Regions from separate parts of the Nonomuraea africana genome, predicted to be linked through region 1. Evidence: riboswitches for the same ligand, from Rfam matches in the RefSeq annotation. Region 1 holds a riboswitch; the other holds the start of a gene.

Region 1 (11,500 bases):
TTGCCCGGCACCCCGAACAGCCGGCCGGGAACCCAGCCCACCAGCCCGCTGAGCGGCCTGACGAGCACGGGCCCGAGCACGAGCACCCCCAGGAAGACGAGGGAGCAGCCGGCCATCGCGATGAAGAGCGGCAACTGGTCGCCGGGCTCCATCATCACCGCCGAGACGGTGGCGCCGATTCCGGCCAGGAACAGGAACCCGGCCAGCAGCACGCGGATCAGACCGGTCCTGAAGGTCTGCTCCTCCACCTGGGCGCGCAGCGCCGCGATCGGCGCCACCCCGGTCGCCGAGCGGGCCGGCAGCAGCGCCGCGCCCACCGTCACGACCAGGCCGATGAGCAGGCCGATCGCGATCGTCCTGGGCGCGAGCGTGGCGGCCAGACCGGTGGGCAGCGGCGCGTCGAACGCTCCGAGCAGGGCCATGGCGCCCGCGCCCAGACCGTAGCCGACGGCCAGGCCGAGCACCGAGGAGAGCAGGCCGACGACCACCGACTCCATCAGGATCGAGCCGAACACCTGGCCCCTGGTCGCGCCGATGCAGCGCAGCAGCGCCATCTCCTTGGTGCGCTGGGCCACCAGGATGTTGAAGGTGTTGTAGATGACCAGCGCGGCGACCAGCATCGCGATCAGGCCGAAGATCAGCAGGCCCAGCGTGATGAACTCCAGCTCGACGCCGTTGGCGGCCGACAGCGCTTCGGCCAGCTCGGTGCCGGTCTTGACCTCGTAGCCGCCGCCGAGGGCGGTGGCGATGCTCTGCTTGAGCGCGGCGGGATCGGCGCCCGCCACGTCGATCTCGCGGTAGCCCTTCTCTCCCGTCATGAGCTTCGCGGTCGCGGCGGTGAACCCGACCGCTCCCGTGTAGCCGAGTTCCTGGTCGAGACCGACGTCGAAGAGGCCGACGAGTTCGAAGTCGTGCCTGGCGCCCTTGTGGTCGAGCACGGTGACGGTGCCGCCCACCGTGAAGCCCTGCGCCCTGGCGGTGTTAGTGTCCACGATCGCCTCGGCGGCGCCCGCGGGGGCGGTGCCCTCGGTGATCGTCGTGCGGTCGCTGACGGAGATCGCGGAGGTGGGCAGGTCGCCGACCGCCTTGCCGTCGCCGCCCAGCAGCGGCGCGCTGCCGCGCACCAGGCCCTGCGCGCCGGTCACGCCGTCGAGCCCGCGCACCTTCTCCAGCACCTCGTCCGGGAGCCGCTTGCCCTCGGCCGGCAGGACGGCGACCGCCACCTTGCCGGCGTCCGCCGTGACCTTCTGCAGGAATCCGGCCTGGATGGTGTCGGTGAGCACGAACGTGCCGGCGATGAAGCCCACCCCGAGCGTGATCGCCACGGAGGTGAGCAGGAGGCGCAGTTTGTGCGCCCTGAGTCCGGCGAGAGTCGTCTTGATCAACGGACTCAGGCCTCCAGCTTCATCAGGGTGTCGAGGACCGTCTGCGGGGTGGGCTGGGAGATCTCGGTGACCAGCTCGCCGTCGCGCAGGAAGACGACCCTGTCGGCGTAGGCGGCGGCGACCGGGTCGTGGGTGACCATCACGATCGTCTGGCCCAGCTCCCGCACGCTGGTGCGCAGGAAGGAGAGCACCTCGGCGCCGCTGCGCGAGTCGAGGTTGCCCGTGGGCTCGTCCGCGAAGATCACCTGCGGCTTGCTGATCAGCGCCCTGGCGACGGCCACGCGCTGCTGCTGGCCGCCCGACAGCTCGGTCGGCTTGTGGCCGAGCCGGTCGCGCAGCCCCACGGTCTGGATCACCCGGTCGAACAGGACCTGGTCGGCCTGCCGTCCGGCGATCTCCAGCGGCAGCCTGATGTTCTGCTCGGCGGTCAGCGTGGGCAGCAGGTTGAAGGCCTGGAAGATGAAGCCGATCCGGTCCCTGCGCAACAGCGTGAGCTGCTTGTCGCTCAGCCCCGTCAGCTCGACGTCGCCGATCGACACGGCGCCCGAGGTCACCGTGTCCAGCCCGGCCAGGCAGTGCATCAGGGTCGACTTGCCCGAGCCGGACGGGCCCATGATCGCGGTGAAGGCGCCGGTGGCGAACGCGACGTCCACCCCGCGAAGGGCGTGCACCTGCGCGTCGCCGAGGCCGTAGGTCTTCGTCACGTCCCTGGCCACGACGGCGGGCGGGGCCTGGGTGAATGTCATGTTCGTTGTCACGCAGATCACGCTAGGTGCGCGGAACGGGCATTCCGTGGGCCTTGAGGACGGACTTCGTGTCACACCTCAGATGACCCGGGTCAGCCTTTCGGCCGATCCGCCGGCACGATCAACCCCGCCTCGTACACGTAGACCACCACCTGCGCCCTGTCGCGCAGCTCGAGCTTGGCCAGCACCCTGCCCAGGTGCGTCTTCACCGTCGCCTCCGCCAGGGCGAGCCGCTCGGCGATCTCGGTGTTGGACAGCCCCCTGCCCACCAGCAGCATGACCTCGCGCTCGCGCGCGGTCAGCAGGCTGCCGTCGGGCAGCCGGTCGGTGGTGAGGTGCGCGCCGAACCGCTCGAGCAGCCTGCGCGTGGCGCTCGGCGCCATCACCGCGTCGCCGTTGTGCACCGAGCGGATCGCGCTCACCAGGTCGGAGGGCGGCACGTCCTTCAGCAGGAAGCCCGACGCCCCCGCCTTGATCGCGGAGTAGGCGTACTCGTCGAGGTCGAAGGTGGTCAGGATCAGCACCTTCGGCCCGTCGATCCTGCGGGTGGCCTCGACGCCGTCCATGACGGGCATGCGCACGTCCATCAGGACGACGTCGACGTCGGTGGTCTCGAGCCGCTCCAGCGCCTGGAGGCCGTCGCCCGCCTCGGCCACCACCTCGATGTCGGGCTGGGCGGCCAGCACCATCTTGAACCCGGCCCGCAGCAGCTCCTGGTCGTCGACCAGCATCACCCTGATCATGCCGCGACCGGCAGCCTGGCCAGTACCTCGAAGCCGCCGCCCGGCCGGGGCGCGGCCTGGACGGCTCCGCCGTACATGGAGACGCGCTCGCGCATGCCGAGCAGACCGTGTCCGTCGGGGCTGCGCGGTGCGGCGGCGCCCCTGCCGTCGTCGGTCACGCGTACCACGAGCTCGTGCATGCCGTACTCCATCTCCACCAGGGCGCGCGCCCCTGGGCCGCCGTGTTTGAGGGTGTTGGTCAGAGCCTCCTGGACGAGCCGGTAGATCGCCAGCTGCTCGCCCTCCGGCAGCTCCTGCGGGACGCCGGTCACCCGCAGGTCCACCGGCAGGCCCGAACCGCGCACCAGCTCCTCCAGCTGCGCGAGCCCCGGCTGCGGGGTGTAGTCGGCGGCGCCCGAGCCGTCCTCCCTCAGCACCCCGACCATGCGCCGCATCTCCGCCAGCGCCTGCCTGCCGGTCTTCGAGATCGCCCGTACGGCCCTGCGCGCCTGCTCGGGATCGCTGTCGATGGCGTAACCCGCCCCGTCGGCCTGGACGATGATCACGCTCACGTTGTGCGCGACCACGTCGTGCAGCTCCCTGGCGATCCTGGCCCGCTCGGCGGCGGCGGCCATCCTGGCCTGCTGGTCACGCTCACGCTCGGCCCGTGCCGCCCGCTCCTCCAGGCCTTCGAGGTAGCGGCGGCGGGTGTTGGCGTACAGGCCGGTGAGCCAGATCGTGAGCGTGAAGACCGTGCAGCCGAAGAACATGCTGAAGGTGACGGAGTCCCAGTGCACGAGGGCCAGGAAGACGCCCAGCTCCGCCACCAGGCCGGCGGCGAGCGCCCATCTGAACGGGCACCTGGTGGCCACGGAGTAGAGGGCCACCAGCACCGCGGCGTTGGCGGGAAAGGCGTCGACGGCCGCCAGCCACTGGAAGAAGCTGATCAGGGAGACGATCGCGAACACCACGCGGGGGTGGCTGCCCCGCCAGAACAGCGGCACCAGCAGCGCCGTCGACAGCGCCAGATAGCCGGCGAGGCCGAGGGGAGCAAGGACGGGGGCGGTGTAGCTGGTGGCGGTCATGACGCACAGCCCGATCAGCGGCATCAACCACAGGGCGTCCACGACCATGGGGTGGCGCTGGGACCAGGCGCGAATCTTGCCGAACACGCCCATCACTCTATGGAAGGCCGCACTGTCCCTCCTTCCCCCTGGAGGTGGAGGCCGGTGTACGACCCAGGTCGCACGCCACGTTTACGCGGTGTTTATGGGCTATGCGGCATTGTTCGGCAGTGGGAGCGCCCTCTGGGGCGAGTAAAGGGAGATCGTGATGGCGGATCATGATCACGCCGCTGGGTCGCGCGGTGAAGAGGAAGCACCGCGCGACCCAGACCCTGAGAGCGCCCCACCATCCGCTTCCAGGTGAGGCCCCCTACCGGCAGACGCCCACGGGACGGCCCGAGACGGGATCGAGGTCGACCCCGATCGGAGCCTCGTCGGGCAGGTGCACCTCCACCCTCCCCGCGCCGGCCCACCGGATCAGGTGGAGCTCGTCCTGCTCGATCTCGAAGCCGGGACAGTCGAGCGGCCACTCGCGGCTGAGCAGCCCCTCGTCCGAGCGGACGCTGAGCACGACGCTGGAGTCGAAGAAGCGCGGTTGCTCCTGCACGCGCACGCTGAACCTGCCAGGGCCGTCCACGAAGCCCATCTCGGTCGGGACGAGGACGGACCACCTGAACCCGATCTGGAGCCAGCAGAGGATGCCCACCACCGTCACGGCCACGACCACGGCTCTGGCCCAGCCGACGGGCCGCACCAGCTCCCTGACGCCCAGGCCGCCGAGCAGGATCGCGGTCACTCCGAGGAGCACGGGGTGGAAGAGCGTGTCGTTGAGCAGGACGAGATCGGTGTCGGCCAGCAGGGTGACGGCGACCGTGGAGCCGAGGACGAAGGCCACCGAGAGGTGGACGAGGGCCGGCACGGGCCTTCGGGACAAGGGCATGAGGACATGCTGCCAGCGCACCCGATCTTCATGAACCCCTTCGCGGGTTCGCGGGTCCGCGGCGGACGTGGAGGCGCACCAGCGCGCCCATGCCCTCCGCGCCCACGTCACGCCTGATCCTGCCGACGATCTCCTTGTCCAGCTTGCCGACCAGCGCCCCCACGTCGGCGGTCGCGGGGCAGGTCACCGCGATCCGCATCCGGTCGCCGCCCACCACCCGCACCTTGGTACGGCTGATGCCCTCCATGTCCTTGAGGCCGACGCAGAGCAGCGCCGTGCCCGTGCCGGAACGGTGGCCGAGACGGCCCCAGCCGAGCGCCATGAGCAACCACCTGACGGTGACCATGGCGGCCAGGACCAGCGCCAGCGCGCCCGCCCACGAGATCCACGGGTGGGCGGCGAGGTAGGCGGCGACGTCGATGTCCAGGACCCTGGCTTCCTTGGCCTGGGGCAGCCGTCCCGTGCCGCGCAGGAAGGTGTAGGCGCCGCCGCCGAGCAGGACGACGCCCACGACGGACAGGCCGATCCTGTTGCCCGCGTACTGCCGCATCATCGACTCCTCCTGCGCAGCCGCACCACGACCTCGCCCGCGCAGATCGCGCCCAGCCCGTTCAGCCGGTCGCCGACGGCCGTGCCGGTCCTGCGCAGCATCGCGCCCGTGCGCTCGGCGTCGGAGATGACCGTGACCTCGATCAGGCGGCGGCGCAGCCGTACCCTGACGCTCTGCACCCCGTCGACGTCCTCGGCGACGGTCCTGAGCGTGCGCCGCAGTCCCGATTTGGTGATGCCGATGACCAGCCGGGGATCGGAGGTCTCCAGCGCCACCAGCCTGGCCCGGCCCGGCAGCACCGCGAGCCCGAGCAGCACCAGCCCCAGTGCCCCGGCGACCAGCGCGCCGGACAGCAGGGTCGGATGCGACCACCGGGTGTCGGCGGCCAGGCTCGCCACCTTGTTGATCGGCATCACGCCGAGCCTGCCGCCCAGCAGCGCGGCGACGACCTCGGCGGCGGTCAGCGAGAGGGCTGCCGCCACCGTGGCGGCGACCGCGACGCCTGCGGGGGTTCGTGCGGGTTTGAGCACTCTCGCCGCCCTGCGGCGGGGCGTGTCCCTTTCGGTCAGGGTGGCTCCGCCAGGCAGGAGCTCCTGGAGTGTTGTCATCACACCGTCCAGAGGTACAGGGGCATGCCCGGCCATAAAGCCTTCCTCGCCGCCGGTTTGCGGGATCTTTGCTGGCTAGTATCGGTATTACGCTGCTGATATGGACGACCGCCAGCGCTACGACCGGGCCACCGCCGAGCTCGATCCGCCCTTCGCGATTCTCGACATGGAGGCGTTGCGGGCCAACGCGGAGAGCCTGGTCCGCAGGGCGGGCGGCAAGCCCATCAGGGTCGCGAGCAAGTCCGTCAGGTCGCGTCCGGTGCTGGAGCGCATCCTGGCCATGGAAGGCTTCCGCGGCGTGATGGCCTTCACCCTGCCCGAGGCGCTGTGGCTGGTCTCCTGCGGCTTCACCGACGTGCTGGTCGCCTACCCGACGGCCGACCGGGCGGCGCTGGCCCGGCTCGCCGCTGCCGAGCACGCCGCGCGCGAGATCACCATCATGGTCGACTCCGCCGAGCACCTCGACTTCATCGAGTCGGCCGTGCCGGTGAACAGGCCGCCGCTGCGCCTCTGCGTCGACGTCGACGCCGGTTACGTCGCCTTCGGCGGGCGCTTCCGCGCGGGTGCCCTCCGCTCGCCGGTGCGCGAGCCCGCGCACGCCGCCGACGTGGCGGCCGACATCGCCAAGCGGCCCGGCTTCAGGCTGGTGGGCCTCATGGCGTACGAGGCGCAGATCGCCGGCGTGGGCGACGACCCGCCGGGCAACGCGGCCTTCGCCCGCGTCATCAGGCTGATGCAGGCCCGCTCGGCCAGGGAGCTGATCATACGGCGCGGCCGCGTCGTCAACGCCGTCAGGCAACTGGCCGACCTGGAGTTCGTGAACGGCGGCGGCACCGGCAGCGTCGACCGTACGGTCAGGGAGAAGGCGGTCACCGAGGTCGCGGCGGGGTCGGGCTTCTTCCACCCGAGGCTCTTCGACTTCTACCGCCGCTTCAGCGGCCGCCCCGCCGCGCTGTTCGCGCTGCCGGTGGTCCGCCGTCCCGCGCCGGACGTGGTCACCGTGCTCGGCGGCGGCTACCTGGCCTCGGGGGCGCCGGGGCCCTCGCGGCTGCCCCAGCCGTACCTGCCCGCGGGGTTGCGCTACTCGGCCGACGAGGGCGCGGGCGAGGTGCAGACACCGCTGCTCGGCCAGCCCGCCGAAGACCTGCGCGTGGGCGACAGGGTGTGGTTCCGCCACGCGAAGGCGGGCGAGCTGTGCGAGCGTTTCGCCGGCCTGCTGCTGGTGGAGGGCGACAAGGTCGTCGAGGAGGTCCCGACCTACAGGGGCGAGGGCAAGACCTTCCTCTGACTCAGCCTCGCCTGCGCCTCTTCCACAGCACCAGCGCCGCGCCGATCACCAGCACGGCGCCCACCGCGATCAGCGCGGGCCCGAGGCTGGGCTGCTCGTCCTCCCACAGGTCGTCGGGGTTGTCGCCGAAGCGCACCGGCCGCGGCGTGACGCCCACGATGTCGCCGACCGACGACACGAAGTGCTCGGCCCTCGACTTGACCTCTTCCACGCCGCGCTGGGCGACGCGCTTCGGGCTCACCCGGTCGGCGATGGCGTCGACGGTCTGGGCGAGCTCGGCACGCGTGCGCGCGATCCGGCGCTCCAGCTCATCGGGGTCGGTGTCGGCCATGGCTCTCCTCTCTCAGGTGATCAGTCTGTCAGGTCGCGGTGCCGGACGGCACAGCGGGCGAGGGGTAGGTTGGGCCCTCTAAGGAGGACCCGTGACCGAAACCAAGCTCCAGCCCGGCGACGCCGCGCCGGACTTCTCGCTACCCGCAGCCGACGGCGGCGCCGTCTCCCTCGACGCCTTCCGTGGCAAGCGCGTCATCCTGTACTTTTACCCCGCCGCGATGACGCCTGGGTGCACCAAGCAGGCGTGCGACTTCCGCGACAACCTGGGCCGGCTCACCGACGAGGGTTTCGTCGTGCTCGGCGTGTCGAAGGACAAGACCGACAAACTGGTCAAGTTCGTCGAACGGGACGCGCTGACCTTCCCGCTGCTGTCCGACCCCGACCTCGAGGTGCACAAGGCGTACGGCGCGTACGGCACGAAGAAGCTGTACGGCAAGGAGGTCGTCGGGGTGATCCGCTCGACCTTCGTGATCGACGCCGACGGGAAGATCGAGCAGGCGCTCTACAACGTGAAGGCCACGGGACACGTGGCCGGGCTGAAGAAGAAGCTCGGCCTCGCCTGAGGCCTGCGATCAAGCCCGCCCCTTCGGCGGGCTTGATCGCAAACGAGTATCTCCGCCGCCGCCCTGGGCGCTATTCTGAGCGGGAGTTGCGCGGGCGTGGCGAAATAGGCATACGCGGCAGGTTTAGGTCCTGTTGGTGGAGACACTGTGGGGGTTCGAGTCCCCCCGCCCGCACCTTTCCCTTGCTGGCCGAATCCGTACTAGGCTGGCCCCCAGACACCGTTGAACCCACGCGGGAGAGCGTCCTGGCAGCCGGCCATGACCCCTGAAGGAGCAAGCCCTCCCCGCGAACCTCTCAAGGCAAAGGACCGCGTGGGCCAGGTGACCTCTGGAAAGCAGGCCTGTGGGCCTCGCCGAAGGTGAAAGTCCGGCAAATTCGGGCGAAGCTCTCAGGCACCGATGACAGAGGGGGAGGATCCTGGCATCCGACCCATTCTGAGGTGCGCACCATGTCCCGACCGACGCCGCTGCGAGACATCCACGAGAGTCTCGGCGCCACGCTGACCGACTTCGCCGGCTGGCTGATGCCGCTCCGCTACGGCAGCGAGTCCGCCGAGCACAACGCCGTCCGCGAGCGGGCCGGGCTGTTCGACCTGTCGCACATGGGGGAGATCTTCGTGACCGGGCCGCAGGCGGGCCAGGCGCTCGACTACGCCCTCGTCGGCCACCTCTCGGCGCTGGCCGTCGGCCGCGCCCGCTACACGATGATCGTGAACGAGCAGGGCGGCGTGCTCGACGACCTCATCGTCTACCGGCTCGGTGACGAAGAGTTCATGGTGGTCGCCAACGCCTCCAACTACCCGATGGTCGCCGCGCGGCTCACCGAGCGCGCCTCCGGCTTCGACGCGGCCGTCGAGGACCGCTCCGACCAGTACGCTCTCATCGCCGTCCAGGGCCCCAAGGCCCAGGAGATCCTGGCCACGCTCACCGACGCCGACCTCGAGGGCCTGAAGTACTACGCGGGCCTGCCCGGCACCGTCGCCGGCGCCGAGGCGCTGATCGCCCGCACCGGCTACACCGGCGAGGACGGCTTCGAGCTGTTCGTCGCCAACGCCGACGCCGCTCCGCTGTGGCACGCGCTGACGAAGGCCGGCGAGCCGTACGAGTTGCTGCCCGCCGGGCTGTCCAGCCGCGACACCCTGCGCCTCGAGGCCGGCATGCCGCTGTACGGCAACGAGCTCAACTCCTCGCTCACGCCGTTCGACGCCGGCCTCGGCCGCGTGGTGAAGTTCGACAAGCCGGGGGACTTCGTCGGCAGGGCCGCGCTGGAGCCCATCAAGGATGTTCCGCCGCGCCGCCGCCTCGTCGGCCTGGTCGCGACGGGCCGCCGGGTCCCGCGTCACGGGTACCCGGTCACCAAGGACGGTGTCGTGGTGGGCGAGGTGACCAGCGGCGCCCCGTCGCAGACCCTCGGTAAGCCGATCGCGATGGCGTACGTGGACACTGGGATAGAAGAAGGTCTGGCCGTTGACATCCGGGGCAGCCAAGAGGCTGTGGACCTGGTGGAGCTGCCTTTCTACAGGAGGAACAAGTGAGCACCATCCCTGACGACCTGAGCTACACCAAGGAGCACGAGTGGGTCGCCGGACTCGACGACGGCCTGACCGTGACCGTGGGCATCACCGCCTACGCGGCCGAAGCGCTGGGTGACGTGGTCTACGTGCAGCTTCCCGAGGTCGGCGCCACCGTCGAGGCGGGCGACTCGATCGGCGAGGTCGAGTCCACCAAGTCGGTGAGCGAGATCTACGCCCCGGTCAGCGGCGAGGTCGTCGAGGTCAACCAGGCCGTCGTGGACAAGCCCGACCTGGTCAACAGCGAGCCGTACGGCGAGGGCTGGATGTTCCGCGTCCGCCTTGAGGGCGACCCCGAAGACCTGCTGAGCGCGGAGGAGTACACCGCGCTCACCTCTGGCGACAACTGACACACTCCGCCGGGGTCCAGCCAGGACCCCGGCATGTCCGAGAGTTGGGCTGCATCAATGGCGATCAGCGTCTTCGATCTCTTCAAGATCGGTATCGGCCCGTCGAGCTCCCACACCGGCGGCCCGATGGCCGCCGCGCACAAGTTCGCCCGCGGCCTGCGGGCCGACGGGCTGCTGGAGCGGACCGCCCGCGTCGAGGCCATCCTGTACGGCTCGCTCGGCCTGACCGGCAAGGGCCACGGCAGTGACAAGGCCGTCCTGCTCGGCCTGTCGGGCGACAAGCCCGAACTCGTCGACGTCGACACCGTCGAGGCCCGGCTGGCCGAGATGCGCCAGGCCGGCCGCATCACGCTGATGGGCGAGCACGAGATCCCCTTCGTGGTGGGCCAGGACCTGGTCTTCGAACGCAAGATCTCGCTGCCCGAGCACCCCAACGGCATGCGCTTCACCGCTTTCGCCGCCGACGGCGCACCGCTGCGCGAGAAGGTCTACTTCTCCGTCGGCGGCGGGTTCGTGGTCGACGAGAACGCCACCGGCGCCGACCGGATCAAGCCCGACGACACCGTGCTGCCCTACAGCTTCACCACCGCCGAGGAACTGCTCAAGCACTGCTCCAACACCGGGTTGTCGATCTCGGGGCTGATGCTGGAGAACGAGAAGGCCTTCGGCCGCACCGAGCAGGAGATCCGCGAGGGGATTCTGACGTTGTGGCGGGTGATGTCGGAGTGCGTGCGGCGCGGCATCGCCAAGGAGGGCGTGCTGCCCGGCGGGCTGCGCGTCAAGCGGCGGGCGCATCAGTTGCATCGCAAGCTGCAGGCCGAGTCGGCCGAGCGGGATCCGTTGCACGCGATGGACTGGGTGGGCCTGTACGCGCTGGCGGTCAACGAGGAGAACGCGGCGGGCGGGCGCATCGTCACCGCGCCGACCAACGGGGCGGCGGGCATCATCCCGGCGGTGATGACCTACTGCGCGAGGTTCGTGCCGGGCTTCGACGACGACGGGGTGGTCCGCTTCCTGCTGACGGCGGCGGCGATCGGGGTGTTGTTCAAGGAGAACGCCTCCATCTCCGGCGCCGAGGTGGGCTGTCAGGGCGAGGTCGGCTCGGCGTGTTCGATGGCGGCGGCGGGGTTGACGGAGGTGCTGGGCGGCACGCCGGAGCAGGTGGAGAACGCCGCGGAGATCGGCATCGAGCACAACCTCGGGCTGACCTGTGATCCGGTGGGCGGGCTGGTGCAGATTCCGTGCATCGAGCGCAACGCGGTGGCCTCGATCAAGGCGATCGCGGCGGCGCGGATCGCGATGCGGGGCGACGGGCAGCATTTCGTGTCGCTGGACAAGGCGATCAAGACGATGCGCGACACGGGGCGCGACATGCTCGAC
Region 2 (18,555 bases), 6.1 Mb from region 1:
TCGGCGGCCGCCAGGCCGTACATGATCTTCGCGGGCGACGGCAGGGGCGGCTTCATCGTGCCGGAGTTCGGGCCCACGGTGGACGGCCTGGCCGCGTTCCTGCGCCTGATGGGCCTGGTGGCCCGCACGCGGCTGACGCTCAGCCAGATCGACGCGAGGATCCCCGAGGCCAAGCTCCTCAAGCGGACCGTCCCGACGCCCTGGGCGACCAAGGGGTCGGTGATGCGCTCGGTGATCGAGGCCGCGGAGGGCTTCCGCCTCGACACCACCGACGGCGTGCGCGTGGTGGGCGAGGACGGGCGCTGGGCGCTGATCCTGCCGGCCGCCACCGAACCGGCCACCGACCTGTGGGCCGAGGCCCACGACTTCGACACCGCGCAGGCGTTTCTGGACAGGTGGGCGCGCATCGTTGAGCGGGCGGCGGGAACGTGACAACCTAGATGGCGCGGCGGCATGGACCTTGAGGGCGGCTCGGCGGTAACTTTGTCACCGTCCGAACCTGTCGTGCAGCGTCTCGCCTTGACCTTTGCCACTGATCAGCGTAAGTTGCGGCATTCGCAAACGTGAACGAGCGAAGAGGCGAGGGGCGCCCTGATCAACCGTCGCCGCGTCTTCGCGGTAGGAGGCCGAGCCGATCGATGCCGAGCGTCTACTGTACGCAGTGCGGTCATGCCAACCCCGAGGATGCCCGTTTCTGCTCCCGGTGTGGGTCGCCGCTGACCAGACATGAGGTCTCGGGAGACACCACCTCGACGATCTCCGTCGCGGGAATCGAGGCGTATGAGGCGGAGACGGCCGACGCTCTCCTCGCCGAGCGGGCCGCGGTCGAACAACTGCCGGTCGGCACGGCGCTGCTCGTCGTCACGCGGGGGCCCAACGCGGGCAGCCGCTTCCGCCTCGACCGCGACCTGACCACCACGGGCCGCCACCCCGAGAGCGACATCTTCCTCGACGACATCACCGTCTCGCGGCGGCACGTGGAGTTCTACCGCCATCCGGGCGGCGCCTTCACCGTCCGCGACGTCGGCAGCCTCAACGGCACCTACGTCAACAGGGAGCGCATCGAGGAGGTTCCCCTGCACAGCGGCGACGAGGTCCAGATCGGCAAGTTCCGCCTCGTCTTCCTCACGCGGGGCGCATGAGCCCCCAGGCGGCGCGCTCGCACATGAGCATCGGGGAGGTGCTCGCCCTGCTGCAGGGCGAGTTCCCCGACGTCACCGTCTCCAAGATCCGGTTCCTGGAGAGCGAGGGGCTGATCGAGCCCGAGCGCAGCCCCTCGGGGTATCGCAAGTTCACCTACATGCACGTCGAGCAGCTGCGCTTCATCCTCACCGAGCAGCGCGACCACTACCTGCCGCTGCGGGTCATCAAGGACAAGATGGCCGAGGAGCTCGGCCGTCCGCGCGCCGTGCCCGAGGCCAAGGAGGTGCGGCTCAGCCGCGCCGAGCTGCTCGAGGCCAGCGGCCTCGACGAGGAGACCCTCACCGAGCTCGAGGACTACGGCCTGCTCGCGCCGGTCGCCCGCCGCTACGACGAGGACGCCCTGAAGGTGGCCCGCAGCGTCGGCGCCCTGGCCGGCTACGGCCTGCACGCCAGGCACCTGCGCGCGGTCAAGGCCGCCGCCGAGCGCGAGGCGGGACTGGTCGAGCAGAGCGTCGCCCCCATACTCAAGCGCCGGGCGCCCGGTGCCATCGGCGAGGCCGACGAGGTGGCGCGCGAGCTGTCGGGGCGGCTGCTCGAGCTGCACGCGGCACTGCTGCGCACGGCCGTGCGCGCCGTCCTGCGCGGCTGACCCGCCCCTGCCGGCGCCTGACCCGCGCCCCTCCCCGCCCCTTCGCGGCCGATTCGAGGCCGCTTCGTGGCCCGCTGAACCCCGCATCTCACGGCCGGGAGCGCCGATCCCGCCGAGCGAGCTGACCAGGAGCGGGAGGCGAGGTAGGTTGTCCGCGACGCCACGGGGCAGGGGACATTCCACGCCCGCCGGGTGTTACGTTGAATTGCGGAAGAGCGGCCAAACTATTGCGGAGCCCCCTAGGGGCCACCGGTCAGTGGAATTCGGAGCAGCCCGTGTTGCAGATGGAGGTAGTGGGCGTTCGCGTCGAAATGCCTACAAATCAGCCGATCGTTCTGCTCAAGGAGGCGCAAGGGGAGAGGTTTCTCCCGATCTGGATTGGAATGACCGAAGCCACGGCCATCGCGCTCGCGCAGGCGGAGGAGCCACCGCCGAGGCCGTTGACTCATGATCTGTTCCGCGACGTGCTGAGCGCGCTGGGCGTCGGCCTGCGCGCGGTCAACATCGTCGCGCTGCGTGACGGTATCTTCTTCGCCGACCTGGTCTTCTCCAACGGCGTGGAGGTCTCCGCGCGCCCGTCCGACTCCATCGCCCTGGCGCTGCGCACCGGTGCGCGGATCTTCGCCAGCGAGGAGGTCGTCCAGGAGGCAGGGGTGGTCATCCCTGATGACCAGGAGGATGAGGTGGAGAAGTTCAGGGAGTTCCTTGACAACATCACGCCCGAGGACTTCGGACGGGCCGGGTAGGACTCCCTCTGTGAGCGCCCGAACCCTTGGCCAACACCTGGGGTCGGTATTTCACTGCATTTACGCTTCACGACGCGCCGAGCCGGATCGTTGACTGCGGATGGTCACGGTCCTACGGTGCAAGTGAAACCTGTGGTTGTTATTGACGAACCCCCAGATCAGACCACGGGATGAGAGAAAGCCGGAGGTCCGCGTGGCGGTCAGCAGCGGCGAGGGAAAGACGGCCGGCCAGGAAGACCCGGTGCGGCGCGAGAGTGCGCGCCAGCGTGCCGGGGAGCAGGGCCTGCTCTTCGACGAGCAGCCCGCGACTCTGCCTGGCGACATCGGCTATCGCGGCCCGACGGCCTGCGCGGCGGCCGGCATCACCTACAGGCAGTTGGACTACTGGGCGCGCACCGGCCTGGTGGAGCCCACGATAAGAGCCGCTCAGGGCTCGGGCTCCCAGCGTCTTTACAGCTTCCGCGACATCCTGGTGCTCAAGGTGGTCAAGCGGCTCCTCGACACCGGCGTGTCGCTGCAGCAGATCCGCACCGCCGTCCAGCACCTGCGCGACAGGGGCGTCGGCGACCTGAGCCGGATCACGTTGATGAGCGACGGAGTGAGCGTCTACGAGTGCACCTCGGCCGACGAGGTCATCGACCTGCTGCAGGGCGGTCAGGGAGTGTTCGGGATCGCGCTCGGCAGGGTCTGGCGCGAGGTCGAGGGATCGCTCGCGGAGCTGCCGGGGGAACGGGCGGCGGTCGAGGACAGCGTCCCGGCCGACCACCCCGCTGATGAGCTGGCCCAGCGCAGGAGGGCCCGGCGACTGGGCTGACGCGCGATCGCTGGTAGCCTGGAGATGCTGACGACCCCGTGCGGGAGAGTCCCCGGGAAAGCCGGGGCGCCGAAGGAGCAACCCTCCCCGGAATCTCTCAGGCACCCTGTACCGCTCGGGTGAGGCAACTCTGGAAAGCAGGCACGCCCGCCAGGCGCGCCTCACCGACGGTGCAAGCCCGCGTGCGCGGGCGAACCTCTCAGGTTGATGACAGAGGGGGAGACCCGGCATACGCCCGCGCTCTCCACCAGCCTTGGGAGGCAGTTCCATGACCGAGCCCCTCAGCGACCTCGCTGCGCCGCCTTTCGCGACCCGTCACATCGGGCCCTCCGACGCCGAGCAGACCAGGATGCTGGAGGCGGTCGGCTTCGAATCGGTCGCCGACCTGGTGGCGGTGGCGGTGCCCGAGGCCATCAGGGCCAAGGACCAGCTCAACCTGCCCGTCGCGGCGAGCGAGACCGAGGTGATCGCCGAACTGCGGGCGCTGGCCGACCGCAACCAGGTGCTGACCTCGATGATCGGCCTGGGCTACTACGACACGATCACGCCCGCCGTGATCCGCCGCAACCTGCTGGAGAACCCCGGCTGGTACACCGCGTACACGCCCTACCAGCCCGAGATCTCCCAGGGCCGCCTCGAGGCGCTGCTCAACTTCCAGACCGTCGTCTCCGACCTCACCGGTCTCGACGTGGCCGGCGCCTCCCTGCTGGACGAGGCCACCGCCGCGGCCGAGGCGATGACGCTGGCGCGCAGGGCGGGCAGGTCGAAGAGCGACGTCTTCGTCGTCGACGCCGACGCCCTCCCGCAGACCAAGGCTGTGCTGGCCACCAGGGCCGAGCCGCTGGGCATCTCGCTCGTGGAGAGCGACCTCGAGGGCGAGCTGCCCGAGTGTTTCGGCGTGCTGGTGCAGTACCCGGGCACCTCGGGCCGCCTGCGCGACTTCCGCGCGTTGGCCGAGCGGGCGCACGCGGCCGGGGCCCTGGTGGTCGCCGCCGCCGACCTGCTGTCGCTCACGCTCGTCGCCGCCCCGGGAGAGCTCGGCGCCGACATCGCGATCGGCTCCTCGCAGCGCTTCGGCGTGCCGTTCGGCTTCGGCGGGCCGCATGCCGCCTACATGTCGGTCCGCGAGGGCCTGCAGCGGCAGATGCCCGGCCGCCTGGTCGGCGTCTCCGTCGACGCCGACGGCGACCCCGCCTACCGGCTGGCCCTGCAGACCCGCGAGCAGCACATCCGCCGTGAGAAGGCCACCAGCAACATCTGCACCGCCCAGGTGCTGCTCGCGGTCATCGCGGGCATGTACGCCGTCTACCACGGCCCCGAGGGGCTGCGCCGCATCGCCAGGCGCACCCACCGCATGGCCGTGACGCTCGCGCAGGCGCTGCGCGCCGGCCGGGTCGAGGTCGTCCACGACGGCTTCTTCGACACCGTCCTCGCCCGCGTGCCGGGCAGGGCCGCCCAGGTGGTGGCCGCCGCCGCCGAGCGCGGCGTCAACCTCTGGCAGGCCGACGCCGACCACGTCTCGGTCGCCTGCGACGAGAAGACCACGCTCGCCCACCTGGAGCAGGTCGCCGCCGCCTTCGGCGTGAACGTCTCGCTGACCGACCTGGTCGCCGAGGACGCGCTGCCCGAGGGGCTGGCGCGCGAGAGCGACTACCTCACCCACCCGGTCTTCCACACCCATCACTCCGAGACCTCGATGCTGCGGCACCTGCGCAGGCTCCAGGACAAGGACATCGCGCTCGACAGGTCGATGATCCCGCTCGGCTCCTGCACGATGAAGCTCAACGCCACCACCGAGATGGAGCCCATCACCTGGCCGGAGTTCGCGGGCATCCACCCGTACGCGCCGGTCGAGCAGGCGGGCGGCTACGTCGAGCTGGTCGAGACCCTCGAGGGCTGGCTGGCCGAGGTGACCGGCTACGACGCCGTCTCCATCCAGCCCAACGCGGGCTCGCAGGGCGAGTTCGCCGGCCTGCTGGCCATCCGCGCCTACCACCGAGCCAACGGCGACACCCACCGCGACGTCTGCCTCATCCCCTCCTCCGCGCACGGCACCAACGCCGCCAGCGCGGTCATGGCGGGCATGCGGGTCGTCGTGGTGGCCTGCGACGACAACGGCAACGTCGACCTCGACGACCTCGACGCCAAGATCGCCAAGCACGCCGAGCAGCTCGCCGCGATCATGGTGACCTACCCGTCCACCCACGGCGTCTACGAGGAGACGATCACCGAGGTCTGCGCCAAGGTCCACGCCGCGGGCGGCCAGGTCTACGTCGACGGCGCCAACCTCAACGCCCTGGTCGGCCTCGCCAAGCCCGGCGAGTTCGGCGCCGACGTCTCGCACCTGAACCTGCACAAGACCTTCTGCATCCCGCACGGCGGCGGCGGCCCCGGCGTGGGCCCCGTGGCGGTCCGCGGCCACCTGGCCGCCTACCTGCCCGGCCACCCGCTGCACAACGGCTCGCCGGTCGGCCCCGTCTCGGCGGCGCCGTACGGCTCGGCGGGCATCCTGCCGATCTCCTGGGCCTACGTCAGGATGATGGGCGGCGAGGGCCTCAAGGCCGCCACCGAGCAGGCCATCCTGTCGGCCAACTACCTCGCCAGGCGGCTGGCCCCGCACTACCCGGTGCTCTACACCGGGCGCGGCGGGCTGGTGGCCCACGAGTGCATCATCGACCTGCGGCAGATCACCAAGGAGACGGGGGTCAGCGTCGACGACGTCGCCAAGCGGCTCATCGACTACGGCTTCCACGCGCCGACCATGTCCTTCCCCGTCGCGGGCACGCTCATGATCGAGCCGACCGAGAGCGAGGACCTGGCCGAGCTCGACCGGTTCGTCGAGGCGATGGTCGCCATCCGCGGCGAGATCGCCAAGGTGGCCGACGGGTCGTACGACAGGACGGACAACCCGCTGCGCAACGCCCCGCACACCGCGGAGTCGCTGGTGGCCGACGAGTGGACGCACCCCTACACCAGGACCGAGGCGGCCTACCCGGTGCCGGAGCTGAGGGACGGGAAGTACTTCTCGCCGGTGCGGCGGATCGACCAGGCCTACGGGGACCGCAACCTCGTGTGCGCCTGCCCGCCCCTGTCGGCGTACGAGGACTGACCAGCGCTGTGACGTGCGGTTTCCCTGCGGGGAGGCCGCACGTTCGGCATTCGGCTGGTCGGGCGGCGGCCAACAGCCGCACTCAGGATAGTCATGTCAGGCGACGCGGCGGCGCGAAATCGTTAGGCTCGGCGTTGATCACCGTCGAAGGAGCCTTCTTGACGTCCCCCGAACTCGACACCGAGCTGAACACCGGCCCGCTCGAACAGGCCCGTCGTCTCGCCGAGAGCGGAGATCTCGAGGCCGCCGCCGAGATCTTCACCCGGCTGGCCGCCGACCCCGAGGGGCAGGACACAGCGCAGGCGGCCGTGGGGCTCGCCGTGGTCCTCGAGGAGCGCGGCGACCTCGAGGGAGCCAGGTCGGCGGCCAGGGCCGCGCTGGCCACCGGGCATCCCGAGTACGCCGCGCAGGCCGCCTGCCACCTGGCGCGCGGCTTTGAGCGCGACGGCCAGGACGAGCAGGCCAGGGGAGCCTGGCAGGCCGTCCTGGGCGTGGGCACGGCCGCCTACCTGCCGCTGGCGCACCTGGCGCTGGCCCGCCTGGCCGACGGCGACGAGGAGGCGGAGCGGGAGCTGCGGGCGGCGATCTCGGTCGGCGACCCCGACCTGAGCTGCCGGGCCGCGCAGGAGCTGGCCGAGCTGCTGCTGGAGCGCGGTGAGCCGGGCGAGGCGGCAGCGGTGCTGGTCGAGAGCCTGCCGCTGGCCGAGGGCGCCCACGCGGGGCGGCTGCGGGTGCTGCTCGGCATCGCGCACCTGGAGCTGGCGTGCGCGGAGTTCGCCGGCGTGGTGGAGGAGGCGGCGGCAGGCGGCGGCGCGGACGCCGAATCCACCTCGCTGGCAATCGAGCTGCTGGCCCGCACGCTGCCGCTGCGGGGCAGGGCCGACGACGCCGAACGGGTCTGGGCCTACGGCCTCTCGCACGCCGACGAGGAGCTGGCCGAGCAGGTCAGGCTCCGCATCGAGCGCGACGCGCTCAGTCCCGGCGCATGACCGCGACCGCGGCGGCGACGTTGATGACGACGATGCCGATCCACACCAGGGCCAGACCGAGGAATCCCTGACCGCCGGCGATGGCCGACAGCGGGATGGCCATGCCCATCGAGCCGAGCGCGATCGGCACCATGGGCCCGCCGCCGTTGCTCTTGTTCTTCTTGCCCTTGGCGGGCCGCTGGGCGTCCACCTCCGCCCTGACGCGCTCGGCGATGGTCGCGTCGAGCCTGGCCACGAACGACTCGACGAGCGCGGCCTCGTAGTCGGGGCCGAGGTGCTTGCGGGTCTCCAGCGTCGCGCGCAGGTCGTCGTGGATGTCAGACATGCAGCCAATGTCGCACGTCCTGGGGATCACTGCCATCCTCCCCCGGAACGAAACCCGTCCTTCTCAAGATCCGTGTTTTCCGAGAGGCCGTGTTTTCCGGGAGGCCGGGCTTTGGAGCGCCGTCCGCGGGGCGGTGCGGGCGGACCGGCCGGCCCCGGCTACCGTGGACGAATGGAGATCATGACGCCGCGGGGGGCGGCGCTGGCCGAGGTCGACGTGGCCGCGGGGCCGAGGCTGCTGCTGGTGCTCACGCACGGGTCGGCGGGCGGGGTCGACGCGCCCGATCTGCTGGCCGTCCGCGCGGCCGCGCTGGAGATGGGCGCCACGGTGGCCAGAGTGACGCAGCCGTTCAGGAGGGCGGGGGCCAGGGCCCCCGGCTCGCCCGCGCGGCAGGACGAGGCGTGGATCGCGGTGCTGAAGGAGCTGGGCGAGCGCCATCCCGGGCTCCCGATCGTCCAGGGCGGCCGCAGCAACGGGGCCAGGGTGGCCTGCCGTACGGCTCGGGCGGTGGGCGCCGACGCGGTGGTGGCGCTGGCATTCCCGCTGCACCCGCCGGGCAAGCCGGAGAAGTCGCGCGCCGACGAACTGCGCGCCGCGGGGGTCGACGTGCTGGTGGTGAACGGGGACCGGGATCCCTTCGGCGTGCCCGACGCCGCCGACGCCGCACGCCTGGTTGTGCTGCGGGGCGAGGGGCACGATCTCAAGAAGGACCCCGCGAAGGTCGGCGAGGTGGTCGCCGACTGGCTCGCGGGGCGTTACTGAGGGCTCAGGCTGCGCCGACCAGGGGATGCGGCCGGTGCGGGGCGATCACGTCACCGCTGGGCAGCAGCTCCCCGGTGTCCTCGAACAGGACCACACCGTTGCACAGAAGGCTCCATCCCTGCTCGGGATGGGACGCGAGGGTGCGTGCCGCCTCGCGGTCGGGCGCCTCAGCAGCCGGACAGGCCGGGTCGTGCGGGCACATCGGCGTGCCTCCGATATCTCTTGGGTGGGCTCCCATGCCTGGAAGTGGCGGGGGGAGCGGCTCGGGCTGTTTCGTATTCTGCGCCAAGTGTGCGGCGTGCGTCACAGTTTCCGACATAGCCCGTTAGGACGATTCAAGGAGGATCCCCGGGTGGTTCGGATCGTGTGACCTATGACACAGGGTGCCTTATGCAAGATAACGGTCCAACTTCGACACGCCGACGGAGTGGTAAACCCTCGATTACCCGCCCAGCCCCCGCAGCATCGCCTCCATGCCGCGTTCGAAGTCGGCGTCGGCCCTGTCGTCGCGACGGGTCCAGGTGTCGCGTTCGGGATCGGCCCACCCCGACTGCTGGACCTCCACCGCGACGCTGCCGAAGACGAAGGCCCGCAGGGTGCGGACGGCCTCGGCGGCGTCGCTGAGCCCCGCGTCGGTCAGTTGCTCAGTCTGCTCCATGATGGCGATGGCCGTGGCCCCCTTCGGAGGTTTGGTCAGCGCGAGCGCGAGCACCCCCGGATGCTCCCTGAGCGCCTCACGCTGCGCCCTGCACCACAGCCTGGCCGTCTCCTGCCAGGTGGTGGCCGGATCGACCTGGATCGCGGTGACGTGCTCGGCCAGCGCGTCCATGAGCGCCTCCTTGCCGCGGGGCAGGTGGTGGTAGATGGCCATGGCCTCCACCTGGAGCGCGTCGCCGAGCCTGCGCATGGTCAGCCTGCGCAGGCCCTGGCCGTCGGCGATGTGGAGTGCGGCGTCGATGATGCGCTCGCGGGACAGCGGGACGGGCGGTCGCTTGGCCGGCATGGAGATCAGCTTGCCATACTTTGTAAAGGCGGTCACCCTCTTCACCCCGGCGTGTCCGCCCCGAGTGGGTGTTCGACCCGCGGACCGCGTACGCTACCGCTGGCAACGAGTGAAAGGGAGCTGTCCGATGGCGTTTTTCCGTCCGCGTGTGAGCCGTGAGGCCGAGGTGCGCTTCCACGCCGACCAGGAGATCTCCAAGAGCTTCCCTGAGCTGCTCGCGAAGGCCAGGCAGGCCGAGGCGGTGGTGCGCGAGCTGCGCGCCGCGGGCGCTCCCGAGATGGAGCTGCGCGCCGCCGGCCTCCACTTCGACAAGGCGCTCACCGACGCGCTGCGCGCCGCCGAGGCGGGCCAGCGGGCGACGTTCGGCGTGAAGGCCTACGACGACAGGCTCGCCCGCCGCAGGGCCAAGGCGACGCCCAAGGGCGCCATGTGGACCGCCGAGGTCGACCGGCTGCGCACGCTGCGCGAGGAGAACCGGCTCACCGGGATCCCGCGCCTGCCCCGTCCTGTTCCAGCAGCTCGATGAGCGTGGCGACCGGCAGGGCGGGCGAGCGGTGCCCGTTCCTGCCGGTCATCTCCTCCGCCCCCATGAGGGCGTTGAGCACGGCCTCCTCCACCGCCTGCACCACGGCGGTGTAGTAGGGGTCCATCCGGCCCCAGGGCACGAAACGCAGGCTCTGGTAGTCGTCCGCGACGGTGAAGCCGCTGGTCAGGGCGCCCTCGTTGGCCGTGGAGAAGGCCAGGAAGATGTCGCCGGAGAAGTGGCTGCCCGTGGTGCCCGTGCGGGCCAGGCCCATCGGCACCCGCCGGGCCAGCGACTTGCACTGGCCGGGCAGCAGCGGCGCGTCCGTCGCCACGACGACGATGACCGAGCCCGCGCCCGAGGGGGCGAACCAGTTCGTGGTCTCCATCGGATTGTCGTCGAGCAGCCGGTGGCCCACCCTGTGGCCCGCGATGGTGAGCTCGTGGCGGCTGCCGAAGTTGGCCTGCGCGAAGACGCCCACGGTGTAGGTGTCGGAGCCGTGCTCGACCAGGCGTGAGGCCGTGCCCGAGCCGCCCTTGTACGCATAGCAGTTCATGCCGGTGCCGCCGCCGACGTTGCCCTCGGCCACCGGGCCCGTCGCGGCGGCCTCGATGGCCTGCGCGGCGTGCTCGAGCCGGACATGGGGGGCGTTGATGTCGTTGAGATAGCCGTCCCAGGTCTCGGCGACCACGGGCAGCAGCCACTGGGCGGCCAGCGCCGGATGGCGGTCGGCCACCCAGTCGACCACGCCTCGGTGCACGGTGCCCACCGCGTGCGTGTTGGTGATCATGACGGGCAGGGTCAGCGCGCCGATCTCCTCGATCCACGTGGTGCCGGTCATCTCGCCGTTGCCGTTGAACGAGTGACTGGCCGCGGCGCACGGCACGCCGACGGCCGCCCTGCCCCTCGGCAGGATCGCGGTCACGCCGGTGCGGGCGCCGCTCTCGGTCAGCGTCACGTAGCCGACCTCGACGCCGGGCACGTCGGTGATCGCGTTCCAGCGCCCTGGACGACCGTCCAGGGTGATCGGCAGGTCGCGGGCTCTCATCCGGATCTCCTCAGGTCTTCGCATCGGGTCGCGATGCGTGCGTAGCTCAGCAGCAGGTCGAGGGTGCGTTCGCGGGGGAGCGAGGCGTTGCGGCTGACGATGTGCAGGCCGTAGGCGTCCTCGAGGGCGACGAGGTTGGCGGCCACGTCGAGGACCGGCGCGGCCATGGTGAAGTGGCCCTGGCTCGCGCCGACCTCCAGGATGGCCGCGTACATCGCCACCTGTCTGTCATACAGGCTCTGCGACAGCGCGCTGAAGACGGGGTCGTCCCTGACCATCGAGAACTCGTAGAGGACCACCGCCAGCTCGTCGTCGGGGCCGTCCGGCAGGCCGTGCTCGATCGACTCCACCAGCTTGTCCCGCGCGTCGGGCAGCGCGGCCGCCGCCGTCATCCTCGCGGTGTAGAAGCGCTCGCCGGCCTGCTGGTAGACGCTGCGCAGCAGCTCGTCGAGATCGCGGAAGTAGTAGTGCACCGAGCCCCTGGCCACGCCCGCCTCGTCGGCGATGTCCGCCACACGCACCTGGTGCAGGCCGTGCCTGCGCACGGCTCTGGTCGCGGCGGCGACGAGCTGCTCGCGTCGCGCCGCCTGGTTTCTCGGTCTGGCCACATCCCCATTCTTTGGCATCCTGGCCAAATGTGGCAAGGGCCTTGACATGCGGCATAGTGATGATTTTGGCTGACGTGCCAAAGAACTCACCTCGGCATCAGGGATGTCACATGGCCGCGCCCCCCACGTACGCCCAGGATCTCTCCCGCTCGCTGACCTTCAAGGAGAACGTGCTCATCACGCTCTCGTCGGTGACCCCGGCCTCGAGCGTGTTCATCATCGTCCCCGCCATCATCGCCGGAATCGGCGGCGCCTCCGCCGTCGCGCTGGCCCTGGGCGCCCTGGTGGGCGTCTTCATGGCCTTCTGTTACGCGGAACTGTCCAGCGCCTATCCCGTGACGGGCGGCGAGTACGCCTTCGCCGCCCGCGTCCTCGGCAGGCCCCTCGGGTTCGCCATGTTCGCCCTGAGCATGGTGGGCAACGTGCTGATCGTCGCGGTGATCGCCCTTGGCACCGGCGACTACCTCGGCCTGGTCTGGCAGGCCCTGTCGGGCACCTGGGTGGGTGTCGCGGTGGTCGTGCTGGCCACGCTCGTCGCGGTCCTGAACATCCGGGCCAACGCCTGGCTGACCGGCCTGTTCCTGCTGCTGGAGCTGCTGGCGCTGGTGGTGCTCGCCGTCCTCGGGTTCGCCCACGTGGAGCAGCCGCTGTCGGTGCTGTGGACCCCGCAGACCACGGGCCCGAGCGGCCTGGAGGCCGCCTCGTGGGGCCTCATCGCCACCTACACCGCCACCGCGCTGTTCGCCTACAACGGGTACGGCACGGCGGTCTACTTCGCCGAGGAGACCAGGCAGGCGGGCCGGACCATCGGCAGGGCGATCATGTTCTCCCTCGCCGTCACCGTCACCGCCGAACTGGTGCCCGTGGTCGCGGTGCTCCTCGGCACGCCTGATCTCGCCGGCCTGCTGGCCTCGGACGCGCCGATGAGCCACTTCCTGCTCTCCCGTGGCGGCCGGGTCGTCGACACCGTGGTCAGCCTGGCGATCGCGCTGGCCATCGTGAACGCGGTCATCGCCATCATGATCCAGGCGGGCCGGCTGCTGTACTCGGCGGCCAGGGACGGCTCGTGGCCCGACGTGATCGGCCGGCCGCTGGCCAGGGTGCATCCCGGGCTGCGGACGCCGGTGGCGGCGACGCTGGTGATGGGCGCGCTGGCGGTGGTAGCGGCGGTGTTCGTGCCGCTCGACGCGCTGATCATCGCAACGGGGGCCAACCTGGTGGTGGTCTACGCCGTGGTCGCGCTGGCCGCCCTGGTCGGCAGGGCCAGAGGACTGACCGATCGCGCGGCCTACCGGATGCCGCTGTGGCCGCTCGCGCCGGTCGCGGTGCTCGCGGCGATGGCCTACGTGGCGTACGAGACGATCGTCTCGGACTGGGTGCCGCTGGGCGTGACGGTGGCGATCCTGGGGCTCGGCCTGCTCTACTACCGCTTCTACCTGCATCCGCGCAGGGGCGAGCGGTGGACCCTGCCCGACCCCGTGCCCGGCGACTGAACGCGAAGAGCCCCGGCCGTGGCCGGGGCTCTTCGTCAGCTCGCCCAGTCGAGCAGCGGGCGGGTGTTGCTCGGGTGGCGCAGCTTGGAGAGGGACTCCTTCTCCAGTTGGCGGATCCGCTCACGGGTGAGACCGAGGTGCTTGCCGATCTCGTCGAGGGTGTGCGGCTTGCCGTCCACCAGGCCGAAGCGCAGTGCCATGATGCGCGCCTCGCGCGGCGAGAGGTTGTCGAGCACGCCGCGCAGCTGGTCGCCCAGCAGCTGGCGGTCGACGATCTCCGACGCCTCGGGGGAGTCGACGTCCTCGATCAGATCGCCGATCGTGGTCTCGCCGTCCTCGCCGATCGTGGCGTTGAGCGAGATGGGCTGGCGGCTGGTGCGCAGCAGCTCCTCGATCTGGTCGGGCGTCTTGTCGAGCTCGACGGCCAGCTCCTCGGGCGTGGGCTCACGGCCGAGGCGCTGGTGCATGTCACGCTCGATGCGCGACAGCTTCGACAGCATCTCCAGCACGTGGACGGGCAGCCTGATCGTGCGGGCCGAGTCGGCGAAGCCACGCTGGATGGCCTGCCTGATCCACCACATCGCATACGTCGAGAACTTGAAGCCCTTGGTGTAGTCGAACTTCTCCACCGCGCGGATGAGGCCGAGGTTGCCCTCCTGCACGACGTCGAGCAGGGCCATGCCGCGGTCGGTGTACTTCTTGGCCACCGAGACGACCAGGCGCAGGTTGGCCTCGAGCATGTGGTCCTTGGCCCGCCTGCCGTCCTCGACCACCATCTCCAGGTCGGCGCGCCGGGCCGGGGTGAGGTCAGGCTCGCTGTCGAGCTTGTACTCGGCGTACAGGCCCGCCTCGATCCGCCTGGCGAGGTCGACCTCCTGGGCGGCGGTCAGCAGCGTGCGGCGGCCGATCGACTTGAGGTAGGTGTGGACGGAGTCGCCCATCACCGACTGGTTGTCGTCGAGGTCGAGCTGCTCCTGCTCCTGCTCGAGCTCGGCGTCCTCGGCGTTCAGCTGGAGGTCCTCGGGGGCGTCGACCTCGTCGGGAGCGGGCTGGTCGGCCTGCTCGACCGGCGCGGCCTCGTCGGCGGTCTTCGTGGCCGCCTCGGCGGTGCCGGCCGTGGCGGTCGCGGCGGCGGCGCTCTTGGCGGCGGTCTTGGTGCCGGTGGTCTTGCTGCCGGTGGTCTTGGTGGCAGCGGTCTTCTTGCGCGTGGTGGTCGCCTTCTTCGGGGCCGGGACCTTCTTGCCGAGCGAGGGCTCGTTCTCGGCGGCGAGGCTCACCCCGGCCTCGGTGAGCTCGCGCAGGATCGAACGTCCCTCGGTGGGGCTGATCCCGGCTACGGCAAAAGCCTCCCGCAGCTCCGCGAGGGAAAGGTGACCCTGAGCTCGCCCTCGGTCAAGGAGCTGGTCGAGGGTGGCAGGCGAGGTCGCCACGGCGGTTCGGGGCATGAGGACACCTCCTCCATACGGAGTCGCAGTCAGTCGAAAGTTTGTGGTGGGGCGGCGTCGGCCGCTCGGCGCACCAGTATCAATAACGTCATCTGCCGCATTTTGTTCCCGTGCCAGATGAAAAAAGGGGCGGCCCGCCGGATTCGGCGGCCGCCCCAAGAGCATGGACGCCCTAGTCGTCCACGTCGTTGAGCTGGCCGTTCACCTCCGGCATGGGCATCGGTTCGGCCTCCTCCATGCGGGTCTCCGTCCAGTAGTCGGCGGCTTCCTGCGGGTCCTGGCCGACCTCGTGGGAAACGACCTCGTCTGGTTCCTGTCCTTCCGCGGGCCGGCTGGACGGTGTCGGGGTGACCACGACTTTCGTCTCCTGACTCACCTTCTCGAGCCTGCCCGCCGAAGCGGCCGCCGCGACGGAGACGCCGCCGACGACGATCACGCCGACAGCCGCCGCGGACACCCACATCTTGCGGGGTTGGTTCATGAAGGGCTCCTAACTTCCAGCTGCTCCTATAAGACGCATCCGGCGGGCCTCAGGTTCCGGTCCGAAGGGCGGCGAGATCGGTTTTACCATTCGGCAGCAGTGGAAGTGCGGACAAGAGCCGCAGTTCGCGCGGGGCGGCGTAGGCGGGCAGCCGGTCTCGGGAGTAGGCGCGCAGCTGGTCGAGGGTCGGCACGGTGGCGGGATCCCGCGGGACGATCACGGCGACCACGGCCTCGCCCCATTCGGGATGGGGACGGCCCACGACGGCCACATCGGCGATCTCGGGGTGGCGGGCGAGCACCGCGGCGACGGAGGCGGCCACCACCTTCTCGCCGCCGGTGTTGATGACGTCGTCGGCGCGGCCGAGCACCGTGAGCCTGCCGCTCTCGATCGAGCCCAGGTCGGAGGTGACGAACCAGCCGCCCTCCAGGGGCGCCCCGGCCGCGCCGAAGCGATAGCCGGAGAACAGGACGGGCCCGGAGACGAGGATCCGGCCGTCGTCGCGAATCTTGAGATCTACATTGTAAAGGGGGCGGCCGTCGTACACGCAGCCGCCGCTGGTCTCGCTGCTGCCGTACGTGGTGACGATCTTCGCCCCCGCCTCCCTCGCGGCCTCCAGCAGGCCGGGCCTGGCCGCGGCGCCGCCGAGCAGGATGGTGCGGAAGACGCTCAGATCGGCGCCGCGCTCCATGAGGCGGTGCAGCTGGGTGGGGACCAGGGAGACGTGCTCGGCGCCGGAGACGGCGACGGCGGCGGGGTCGAAACGCTCGTGGATGATCGGGTCGGTGCCGCTGAGCAGCGACCTGACCAGCACCTGCAGGCCCGAGACGTGGGAGGGCGGCAGGCAGCACAGCCAGCGGTCGCCGGGGGAGGCCTCGAGACGGCGCAGGGAGGAGGCGGCCGAGGTCCTGAGCGCGGCGGCGGTCAGCATGACGCCCTTGGGGGTGCCCGTGCTGCCAGAGGTGGCGATGACGACGGCGACGTCGCCGGGGACGCCCGGGCCGCCGGCCTGCCGTACGCCTTCGGGGGTCTCGATCTCCGTCGGGCGCAGCGTCCGCAGCGCGACCTCGGAGTGGTCGGGAGACAGGGGGAGGACGGCGGGTCCCTCGCCGGACAGCGCGGCCTCGATCGCCGCGAAAAGCCGCGGTCCCGGGGGCAGAACCAGCGCCCGCAACGGGCGGTCCGGATGCGACGGGTTCCTCCACATGCTCGTAAGGTTAGTGCCGACAGACGGTGGTCCTTGGAAAGGTGCGTTGATGGGTTCTGGGCCACGGGTCTTCCGGATCCCGATGCGCACCCGATTCCGCGGCCAGACGGTTCGCGAGGGCGTCCTGATCGAGGGGCCCGCCGGGTGGGGCGAGTTCTCCCCCTTTCCCGAGTACGGCCCGCGCGAGTGCGCGCGCTGGCTGGCCTGCGCCCGCGAGGCCGCCTTCGACGGCTGGCCCGCCCCGGTGCGCGCGCGCGTTCCCGTCAACGCGACGGTCCCGGCGGTCGGGCCCGAGCAGGCGCACGAGATCGTCCGGCGCTCGGGCTGCGGCACCGCGAAGGTCAAGGTGGCCGAGCGGGGCCAGACCTTCGCCGACGACCTGGCCAGGGTCGAGGCGGTCCGCGACGCGCTCGGGCCCTCGGGCCGGCTGCGCGTGGACGTCAACGGCGCGTGGGACGTCTCCACCGCGGTGCGCCGCCTGAAGGAGCTCGACGCCTTCGGCCTGGAGTACGCCGAGCAGCCGTGCGCCACGCTCGAGGAGCTGGCCGCGGTACGGCGGGCGGTCGAGGTGCCGATCGCGGCCGACGAGTCGATCAGGCGGGCCGAGGATCCGCTGAAGGTCAGGGCGGCCGAGGCGGCCGACATCGCGGTGGTGAAGGTGCAGCCGCTCGGCGGGGTGCGGGCCGCGCTGCGGGTGGTGGAGGCGTGCGGGCTGCCCGCGGTGGTCTCCAGCGCGGTGGAGACGTCGGTGGGGCTGGCGGCCGGGGTCGCGCTGGCGGCCTGCCTGCCCTCGCTGCCCTACGCCTGCGGTCTCGGGACGATGTCGCTGCTGTCGGGGGATGTGGCGAGTCCCTCACTGACGCCCGTCGACGGGTTCTTGCCAGTGGATCGCCCTGCGGTGGACGCTGCGCTGTTGTCGGAGTTCGAGATCGAGTCGCCGTCCTGGCTGCGGCGGATGCGGGAGGCGGACCTGTGAACCCGGCTACGGCGCTCGCGACGGTCCTGGTCGACGAGCTGGTCCGCAGTGGCCTGACCGACGTGGTGATGGCGCCAGGCTCCCGCTCGGCCCCGCTGGCGCTGGCCCTGCACGCCGAGTCGCGGGTGCGGCTGCACGTGCGCATCGACGAGCGTTCGGCCTCCTACCTGGCGCTCGGCCTGGCCCGCCGCTCCGAGCGGCCCGTGGCGCTGATCTGCTCCTCGGGCACGGCCGTGGCCAACTTCCACCCGGCCGTGATCGAGGCGAGCGAGTCGGGGGTGCCGCTGCTGGTGCTGACCGCCGACCGGCCGCCCGAGCTGCGCGGCACCGGCGCCAACCAGACCATCGACCAGCTGAAGGTGTTCGGCGGGTCGGCCAGGTGGTTCGCCGAGGTCGGGGTGCCGGAGGAGCGGCCGGGGCAGGTGGCCTACTGGCGCTCGCTGGCCTGCCGCGCCTACCAGCGGGCCCTCGGCCCGTCCGATCCCGGCCCTGTCCACCTCAACCTGGCCTTCAGGGAGCCGCTCATTCCCGACGGCGACTCCTCGTGGGTGGAGTCGCTCGACGGCGACGCCTCGGGGCCGTGGGTGCGCGCCCGGGTGGCGCCGCCGCCCGTCGCCCTGCACCTGCCGCCGACCAGGCGCGGGGTGCTGGTGGTCGGCGACGGCGCGGCGAACGTGCGCCGCTACGTGGCCGCCGCGGGCATGGCGGGCTGGCCGGTGCTGTCGGAGCCCAACGGCGGGGGCAGGTACGGCGACCACGCCATCTCCACCTACCACTTCCTGCTCGGCACACCCTCCTTCGCCGACGCCCACCAGCCCGACGTCGTGGTCACGCTCGGCCGTCCCGGGTTGTCGCGCTCGCTGCTGTCATGGCTGCGGAGGGCGCAGGAGCACATCGTCGTCTCCACCGACCTGTCGCGCTGGCCCGACCCGACGCGCTCGGCGACCCAGGTGGCGCAGGCGGTGGAGATCCCCGTGGCGGCGGGCGACGACGCGTGGCTGCACTCGTGGCGGCGGGCCGACGCGGCGGCGAGGGCGGCGATCGACGAGCTGCTCGACTCCAGCGGGATGAGCGAGCCGCGCGTCGCCCGCGACCTGGCCGACTCGCTGCCCAACGGGGCGCTGCTGTTCTGCGGGTCCTCGATGCCGATCAGGGACCTCGACCAGGCGATGCGGCCGAGGCGCGGGCTGCGGCTGCTGGCCAACAGGGGCGTGTCGGGCATCGACGGGCTGGT

The links. A riboswitch is a leader RNA that binds a small molecule or an ion and turns the genes downstream of it on or off. The one in region 1 is predicted to bind glycine.
Region 2: linked by a shared signal. The riboswitch ahead of gcvP (aminomethyl-transferring glycine dehydrogenase) and the one ahead of gcvT (glycine cleavage system aminomethyltransferase GcvT) in region 1 are both predicted to bind glycine.

Annotation. Positions count from the first base shown of each region.
Region 1 is NZ_JADBEF010000001.1:9,369,104-9,380,603, forward strand. Features, by position in the region: gene H4W81_RS44820 (ABC transporter permease) at 1-1,385, opposite strand, end outside; gene H4W81_RS44825 (ABC transporter ATP-binding protein) at 1,391-2,131, opposite strand; gene H4W81_RS44830 (response regulator transcription factor) at 2,224-2,874, opposite strand; gene H4W81_RS44835 (sensor histidine kinase) at 2,871-4,025, opposite strand; gene H4W81_RS44840 (hypothetical protein) at 4,288-4,857, opposite strand; gene H4W81_RS44845 (hypothetical protein) at 4,886-5,410, opposite strand; gene H4W81_RS44850 (DUF6286 domain-containing protein) at 5,407-6,015, opposite strand; gene H4W81_RS44855 (amino acid deaminase/aldolase) at 6,116-7,303, shown strand; gene H4W81_RS44860 (DUF3618 domain-containing protein) at 7,305-7,634, opposite strand; gene bcp (thioredoxin-dependent thiol peroxidase) at 7,726-8,199, shown strand; tRNA gene H4W81_RS44870 (tRNA-Leu) at 8,290-8,373, shown strand; glycine riboswitch at 8,423-8,520, shown strand; glycine riboswitch at 8,521-8,615, shown strand; gene gcvT (glycine cleavage system aminomethyltransferase GcvT) at 8,649-9,734, shown strand; gene gcvH (glycine cleavage system protein GcvH) at 9,731-10,120, shown strand; gene H4W81_RS44885 (L-serine ammonia-lyase) at 10,178-11,500, shown strand, end outside.
Region 2 is NZ_JADBEF010000001.1:3,307,303-3,325,857, reverse strand. Features, by position in the region: gene H4W81_RS15765 (sugar phosphate nucleotidyltransferase) at 1-432, shown strand, start outside; gene H4W81_RS15760 (FHA domain-containing protein) at 639-1,142, shown strand; gene ftsR (transcriptional regulator FtsR) at 1,139-1,792, shown strand; gene H4W81_RS15750 (bifunctional nuclease family protein) at 2,068-2,538, shown strand; gene H4W81_RS15745 (MerR family transcriptional regulator) at 2,732-3,352, shown strand; glycine riboswitch at 3,384-3,476, shown strand; gene gcvP (aminomethyl-transferring glycine dehydrogenase) at 3,621-6,461, shown strand; gene H4W81_RS15735 (hypothetical protein) at 6,620-7,450, shown strand; gene H4W81_RS15730 (hypothetical protein) at 7,434-7,775, opposite strand; gene H4W81_RS15725 (alpha/beta hydrolase family protein) at 7,947-8,537, shown strand; gene H4W81_RS15720 (DUF5999 family protein) at 8,542-8,739, opposite strand; gene H4W81_RS15715 (TetR/AcrR family transcriptional regulator C-terminal domain-containing protein) at 8,980-9,540, opposite strand; gene H4W81_RS15710 (hypothetical protein) at 9,668-10,066, shown strand; gene H4W81_RS15705 (DmpA family aminopeptidase) at 10,020-11,111, opposite strand; gene H4W81_RS15700 (TetR/AcrR family transcriptional regulator) at 11,108-11,719, opposite strand; gene H4W81_RS15695 (APC family permease) at 11,830-13,212, shown strand; gene H4W81_RS47245 (RNA polymerase sigma factor) at 13,248-14,657, opposite strand; gene H4W81_RS15685 (hypothetical protein) at 14,830-15,138, opposite strand; gene H4W81_RS15680 (AMP-binding protein) at 15,188-16,345, opposite strand; gene H4W81_RS15675 (o-succinylbenzoate synthase) at 16,395-17,321, shown strand; gene menD (2-succinyl-5-enolpyruvyl-6-hydroxy-3-cyclohexene-1-carboxylic-acid synthase) at 17,318-18,555, shown strand, end outside.